2 linked regions of the Dehalococcoides mccartyi 195 genome follow. The protein of the gene in region 2 binds, or shares a complex with, the protein of the main gene of each other region. Links are inferred from orthologs where the notes say so. Each region holds a gene or a part of one and is shown on either strand. Other genes may lie near its edges.

Region 1 (3,452 bases), 720 kb from region 2 along the record:
GGTGCCCAATTCGTGGGCATGGGCCGGGACTTGTATTCGGAGTTTCATTCCGCCAGAGAGCTTTTTGACCTGGCGGATAAAGCTTTGGGATTTTCACTGTCAAAACTGTGTTTTGAAGGGCCGGAAGAAGACCTTAAGGACACCCGCAACTCCCAAAGCGCCATTGTCGGCCACAGCCTGTGCGCCCTTGCTGCTTTTATAGAGAGCGGCAAGTCAAATCTCCTGCCAGAGCCTTCTTTTGTAGCCGGGCATTCGCTGGGTGAATATTCGGCTTTGGGAGCAGGCGGCATACTCCCCTACCCGCAGGCTATTTTGCTTGCCCGCAAACGGGGGGAACTGATGGCGGAAGCAGCCGCCAAAACACCCGGTGCTATGGCTGCCGTTCTCGGCCTTTCGGAAGAAATACTGGCGGATATCTGCCTTAAAACAGGCTGTTACATAGCGAATTACAACTCCCCCGGACAGCTGGTTATCAGCGGCCTGAAAGAGACTGTAGAAAAAGCTTCTGCCCAAGCCGCAGAGAGCGGTGCTATGAAGGTGGTACCCCTGCAGGTAAGCGGAGGGTTTCATACCCCGCTTATGTCACCGGCTTCTGCCGGTTTAAAAGCAGTACTGGATTCTACCGGGTTTGATACGGCCAGAATACCTCTGGTAGCCAATACCAGCGCCAGCCCGCTTACCAATCCGCAGGATATAAAAAGCGAACTGGTCAACCAGCTGACCGGCGGTGTCCAGTGGCAAAAAAGCATAGAAAACATGATTGCTGCCGGGGTAAATACCTTTGTTGAGATTGGGCCGGGCAAAGTGCTGGCCGGACTGATTAAAAGAATTAACCGCAGTGTCAGTATCTACAATATAAACGATGCCGCTTCTATCCAAAATTTTAGCGTATAATGGGTAAGATGCTGAGTTTAGACGGCAAAACAGCCCTGATTACCGGCTCCGGCAGGGGCATAGGCAAAGCTATAGCTTTACGGTTTGCCGAAGCGGGGGCAAAAGTGGTGGTAAACAGCCTTTCGCCCGCCGGTGAAGAAGTGGCCGCCCACATACGTTCCAATGGCGGTCAGGCCGTATTTGTTCAGGCAGATGTAAGCCAGAGCAGTGGGGTAGATGCCCTCTTCAAAGCCGCCCAGGAAGCCTTCGGCGGGGTAGATATACTGGTAAACAATGCCGGCATAACCCGTGACCAGCTGACCATGCGTTTATCCGAAGAAGACTGGGACAGTGTAATCCAGACCAACCTGAAAAGTGTATTTTTGTGTTCCAAAGCAGCCCTCCGCCAGATGCTGAAAAACCGCTGGGGACGGATAATAAACCTTAGTTCCATAGTGGGTTTAAAGGGCAACCCCGGTCAGGCCAACTATGCCGCAGCCAAAGCCGGCATTCTGGGATTCAGCTGCTCTCTAGCTAAAGAAGTGGCCAGCCGCAATATAACCGTGAATTCCATTGCCCCCGGTTTTATAGAAACCGATATGACCGCCGCTTTGTCTGAAGAGCAAAGACAGGCCATAACAGAGCGTATACCCATGCAAAAACTGGGCACAGTGGAAGATGTAGCCGCTTGTGCATTATACTTGGCGAAAGAAGATGCCAAATACATTACCGGACAGGTAATCAGCCTGGACGGCGGTATGTCTATAATATAAGAGAGTAAAGAGTGACAACCAGCAGACGCAAAGCACGTGAAATAGTACTTCAAGCCCTGTACGAACAAGATTTGGCAGGGCATAATGCCGAAGATGTTTTAAAACGCCTTTTGACCGAAACACCCCAGACCGAGGAAAACGCCGAGTTTATTTTCAGGCTGACCAATGCCATAGTCAAGCATAAGGACCTGCTGGATGAAAATATCCGCCAGTTTGCTTCTGCCTGGCCGGTGGAGCAGCTTTCCTATATTGACCGGAACGTACTTCGTCTGGCCATTTTTGAAATAATCCACGAAAATGATGTACCCATTAAAGTAGCTATTAACGAAGCAGTTGAGCTTGCCAAATCATTTGGGGGCAACTCGTCTGCCAGATTTATAAACGGGGTTCTAAGTTCTGTCAGCAAAGCGCTGGCGGACACAGCAAAGCAACGGGAGGAGTGAAGGAGTGGCAACGGTTTTTGAAAGAGTAAAAAAAGTTAGTGTTGAGCAGCTGGGCGCTGAAGAAAAAGATGTAGTGCCTGCTGCCAGTTTTGCAGATGATTTGGGTGCAGATTCCCTGGATCAGGTAGAGCTTATTATGGCACTGGAAACCGAATTCGGTACACCTGATGCCAAGTTTGAAATACCTGATACTGACGCCGAAAAGTTAAAGACAGTACAGGCTGTGGTGGACTACCTGAAGTCCAAAGGCATAAAAGACAGCTAATACCGCCTTTAAAACCACCATATTCAAAAGGGTTTTAAAACAGCTGAAATCCGGCTCGGGCATTTTATTGCCTTTTAATCCGTTATTTTTATATCTCGGACAGCAAAAAGGTATATGCCCTGAAATTCCGGATAGACAGTCTATAGTGCTGTTGTCTTGAAAAAATGTAAACCAAAAGGGTAACCCCTGCCCGGCCGCATGGCCAAGACAGGGGTTCCTTAAATAATCCGCTTTACTGGCTAGATTTGGGTTAAGACCGCTCTCAGGCGGTATCCTGCCCGAACTTACACCCTGTATAGCGTTCCACTACCTTGCGGAAATGGTATCCATAAATAGACAGGGTAACGGCCAGAGGAAATGCCTTGGGGTTTTTTATCAGGGTAGAACCCAGAAGCTTCCAGTAATACTTCCGGCTGTTATCCACAATACCCAGATGCCACACAGACCGCATAAATGCCCGCAGGCGCTGGGCGGATACCGGTTTGACCCTCCCTTTGGGCTTGGGATGATACCGGGATATAAGCACGGCTACCCGCTGATAATATTCGCGGGGGGCGTAGATAACTGAAAGCACCCGGTTATAGCCATTTATAAGGACCTCGGTCTTCATGCGGGGTATGAAGTTCAGGCTGCAGTCTGTATTGTCTCCCCGGAAATCTTCCAGCAGGCGTTTTTCTTTCTTAAGACGGTTCCACAAGCGGGTGCCTCTGGGGGCATTCAAAAGCCCGACCATAGCGGTCACAATACCGCTCTGCTGAATGAAATTTATCTGGGCACGGAAGATAGAGGCCGGGTCACTGTCAAAACCCAATATGAAACCGCCTTGCACCTGAATACCGGCCTGCTGAATTTTTTCAATTGAACTCAGCATATCCCTGTTGGTATTCTGGTGTTTGGAACACTCCGCCAGACTTTCCGGGTTGGGTGTTTCCACCCCCACAAACACAGTATCAAAGCCGGCTTCTACCATAAGGTGCAGCAGTTCTACATCATCTGCCAGATTGATAGATACCTCGGTATTAAATGAAAAAGGATAACCCTTTCGTTTCTGCCAGGCTATGACTGCCGGCAGTATATCAGACTTGAGTTTATTTTTAT
Region 2 (4,060 bases):
AACCCCGCCGTGTAGGCGGTGCTACTTATCAGGTGCCTATTGAGGTTCGCCCTGACCGCGCCCAGACTATGGCTATGCGCTGGATTATCAAAGCTGCCCGCAAACGGACCGGCAAGTCCATGGCTGAGCGGCTGGCAGCTGAGATGCTGGAAGCCTCACGCGAGCAGGGTGCTGCTGTTAAGAAAAGGGAAGAGACCCACAAGATGGCCGAGGCCAACCGTGCTTTCGTCCATTACAGGTGGTAGAGAGAAAATAGGGGGAATTGGATAGCCCTGACGGGTTAGCCAGATTTTAGATAATATGAGCGACAGGAAATACCCTCTGGAGAGGGTTCGGAATATAGGCATCATTGCCCACATAGACGCCGGAAAGACGACTACTACCGAGCGTATCCTTTACCTTACCAAACGTACCCATAAAATCGGCAATATTGACGATGGTACTACCGTAATGGACTGGATGGAGCAGGAAAAGGCCAGAGGTATTACCATTACTTCTGTCGCTACTTCTGCTTACTGGAACGGGCATCACCTGAATGTTATTGACACTCCCGGACATGTTGACTTTACGGTAGAAGTAGAGCGCAGTCTGCGGGTGCTTGACGGCGGTGTGGTGGTATTTGACGGTGTGGCCGGTGTTGAAGCCCAGTCTGAAACAGTCTGGCGTCAGGCCAGCCGCTACGGTGTACCCCGCATTTGTTTCATCAATAAGATGGACCGCACCGGTGCTAACTACGAGCGTACTTTGGGTATGATTACCCAGCGCCTCAAGGCTAAGTGCCTGCCTCTTCAGATACCCATTGGTTGTGCTGAAACCTTCCGCGGCAGCTGTGACCTGCTTGACTTCCAGTGTTACGGTATGGATAACAGCCCTGAAGAACCCGCTGAGACATTTGATTTGCCCGATGCTGACAAAGAACGGGCAGTAAAATTCCGCAATACAATGATAGAACGCCTGGCCGAAGAAGATGACGAAGTTATGGAAGCCTATCTGGCCGGTGAAGAACTGCCGGTAGAAAAGCTGAAAGCCGCTATCCGCCGGGTATGTCTGGCTAACAAGGCCATCCCCATATTCTGCGGCACTTCACTTCGTAACAAGGGTGTAAAAAGGCTGCTGGATGCGGTCTGTGACTATCTTCCTTCTCCTGTGGATATCCCGGCTATCAAGGGGACTGCCCCTAAAACCGGTGAACCTATGGAACGCCATGCCAGCGACACCGAGCCGTTTTCGGCTCTGGCTTTCAAGATTGTATCTGACCCCTTTGTGGGACGTTTGGTATATTTCCGCATTTATTCCGGTAATGTTTCAGCCGGTTCGGGTGTGTATAACAGCACCCGCGGCGAACGGGAACGTATCGGCCGCCTTATCCGCATGCATGCCAATGACCGCGAAGAGATAGAATATGCTGATGCGGGCGAAATTGTGGCCAGTTTAGGCCTGCGCAATACCTTTACCGGTGACACTTTGTGTGACCAGAGTGCGCCTATCTTGCTTGAAAGCATAAAATTCCCTGAGCCGGTTATCAATCTGGCCATTGAGCCTAAGACCCGTTCTGATCAGGATAAAATGACCGAAGGTCTCCAGAAACTGGCTGAGGAAGATCCTACTTTCAAGGTTAAGTTTGATGATGAAACCGGCCAGACGGTTATATACGGTATGGGTGAGCTTCACCTGGACGTACTGGTCAGCCGTTTGCTGTCTGAGTTCAAGGTTAATGCCAGCGTGGGTAAACCCCGCGTTGCATATCGGGAAGCTATTACCGCCCATGCCAAGGCTCAGGGCAAGTTTGTCCGCCAGTCCGGCGGCCGCGGTCAGTATGGCGATGTTACCATTGAGGTTGAGCCCCGTGAACGCGGTGCCGGTTATGAATTCGTTGATAATGTTAAGGGCGGTGCTGTACCCCGTAACTTCCTGATGGCGGCCGAAGCCGGTATCAGGGAAACCCTGGAGACGGGCGTATATGCCGGTTACCCCATGGTTGACGTAAAGGTAACCGCTGTTGACGGCAGCTACCATGATGTAGACTCTAACGAAAATGCGTTTAAAATGGCCGGCTCCATGGCTATCAAAGCCGCTGTTGCCAAGGCCAAGCCTATACTCCTTGAGCCTATTATGAAACTGGAAGCGGTTACCCCCGAAGAATACATGGGTGATGTTATCGGTGACTTTAACTCACGCCGCGGCCAGATTATCTCGGTTGAGCCTAACCCGGAGACTACGGTTATCACCGGCAATGTGCCGCTGGCTGAAAGCTTCGGTTATACTACTGACCTTCGGTCAGTAACCAAGGGACGGGCAACTTTCTCTATGGAGTTTGAATCTTACCGTGAAATGCCGGGTGAATTGGCCAATCAGGTCGTTGAAGCTGCCGGCAAGAAATAAGTATACTGGTTAGGGTGATATTGTATGACTAAACAAAAAATCAGGATAAAACTAAAGGGCTTTGACCACAAGATACTTGACCAGTCTGCGCTGCAGATTGTAGAGGCTCTGGAACGGACAGGGGCTACCATATCTGGGCCGGTTCCTCTGCCTACCCGTATCCAGCGTTACAGCGTCATACGCTCATCCTTCATTGATAAGGATTCACAGGAGCAGTTTGAAATCAGGACTCACAAACGTCTTATTGATATAGTGGAAACTACATCCAAGACCATTGACGCCCTGACCAACCTGAACCTCCCGGCTGGCGTAAGCATAGATATTAAACTTTAGGAACGAATATGATTCAAGGTATTATCGGTAAAAAAATCGGTATGACCCAGATATTCCAGGAGGACGGCAAGGCTCAGCCGGTCACTCTGGTAGAAGCTGGTCCGTGTGTAGTGGTCCAGGTCAAGACCGAAAAGCAGGACGGCTATGAGGCTGTTCAGTTGGGTTACGGCAAGGCCAAGCATATCACTTCGGCTGTCAAAGGTCAGTGCAGAGGATTCGGTGAATTCAAAGTGCTGCGCGAAGTAGACGTGGATGATATTGCGGCGGTTAATGTCGGTGACCAGATTACGGTCAGTGACTTTAAGGACGGCGAAAAGATAGACGCCAGCGGCGTCTCCAGAGGGCGTGGTTTTGCCGGTGTAGTTAAACGCTGGCATTTTGCCGGTGGTCCCAAGACCCACGGTCAGTCTGACCGTCACCGGGCTCCGGGTTCCATCAGCTCCACCACCACTCCCGGCCGTATTTATAAGGGCAAGCGCATGGCAGGCCACATGGGGAATGATGCGGTGACTATCCGCAATCTGGTTGTGCTCAAAACTGATGCAGAGAAAAATCTGCTGATGGTAAAGGGTGCTATCCCCGGCGGCAAGAATACAATAATATTAATTAAGAAAACGGGTAAATAAACGTGGAAATTCCTGTTTATAACGCATCCGGAGAAATCATTAAGAATATCAGCATCAGCGAAGACGTCTTTGGCGTGCCCTTCAATGAAGCTCTGGTTCATCAGGCTTTTGTAGCCCAGCAGGCGAATGCCCGCCAGGGTACTCAGTCCACCAAGACCAGAGGTGAAGTACAGGGTTCAAGCCGCAAGATATATCGCCAGAAGGGTACCGGTAATGCCCGTATGGGTACCAACCGCTCACCCGTCAGGCGGCATGGCGGCGTAGCCTTTGGCCCCCGCCCCAGGGACTTCAGCAAGGATTTGCCCAAGAAGATGCGCCGTCAGGCCATCAGGTGCGTGCTGTCCTTCAAACTGGAAAGCGGCGAACTGAAGGTTGTTGATCAGCTTAGCTTTGATGAACCCAAGACCAGAGATATGGCCAAGATACTTGCGGCTCTTCAGGTAATGTCTCCCACGCTTATAGCGGTAGATAATCCTGATACCAATTTTATAAAGTCTGCCCGCAATATACCGGCAGTCAAAACCACTCCGGCTAATCTTCTGAATATATCTGATATGCTCAGGAACAAGCAGCTGGTTATGACTGAAGAAGCGGTACGTCAGGTTGAAGAACTCTGGGGTCAGCGCTCACGCTAAGGAGAAAGAACAATGAATTTATACGAAGTATTGCGCCGGCCGTTAATATCTGAAAAGAACAGTGTTCAAGCTGTCCAGAATAAA

What was found. Proteins that work in one complex are often made in the same cells at the same time.
Region 1: the proteins of rpsJ (region 2) and nusB are in contact, whole or in part, in a solved structure (PDB 3D3B), measured with the Escherichia coli proteins. The link is inferred for Dehalococcoides mccartyi 195 from one-to-one orthologs.

The regions. Positions count from the first base shown.
Region 1 is NC_002936.3:1,162,396-1,165,847, forward strand. The notes cover bases 686-3,373. They hold nusB (transcription antitermination factor NusB), read left to right. Parts: upstream 686-1,657; coding sequence 1,658-2,089; downstream 2,090-3,373. Other genes in these bases: fabD (ACP S-malonyltransferase), read left to right, coding at 686-894; fabG (3-oxoacyl-[acyl-carrier-protein] reductase), read left to right, coding at 894-1,646; acpP (acyl carrier protein), read left to right, coding at 2,094-2,354; DET_RS06575 (B12-binding domain-containing radical SAM protein), read right to left, coding at 2,617-3,373. In the rest of the region: more of fabD, read left to right, coding at 1-685; more of DET_RS06575, read right to left, coding at 3,374-3,452. UniProt on the Escherichia coli protein: Part of the processive rRNA transcription and antitermination complex (rrnTAC). The complex forms an RNA-chaperone ring around the RNA exit tunnel of RNA polymerase (RNAP).
Region 2 is NC_002936.3:443,057-447,116, forward strand. The notes cover bases 1,109-4,060. They hold rpsJ (30S ribosomal protein S10), read left to right. Parts: upstream 1,109-2,406; coding sequence 2,407-2,715; downstream 2,716-4,060. Other genes in these bases: fusA (elongation factor G), read left to right, coding at 1,109-2,382; rplC (50S ribosomal protein L3), read left to right, coding at 2,724-3,341; rplD (50S ribosomal protein L4), read left to right, coding at 3,344-3,976; rplW (50S ribosomal protein L23), read left to right, coding at 3,989-4,060. Also shown: rpsG (30S ribosomal protein S7), read left to right, coding at 1-245; more of fusA, read left to right, coding at 301-1,108. UniProt on the Escherichia coli protein: Involved in the binding of tRNA to the ribosomes. Part of the processive rRNA transcription and antitermination complex (rrnTAC). The complex forms an RNA-chaperone ring around the RNA exit tunnel of RNA polymerase (RNAP).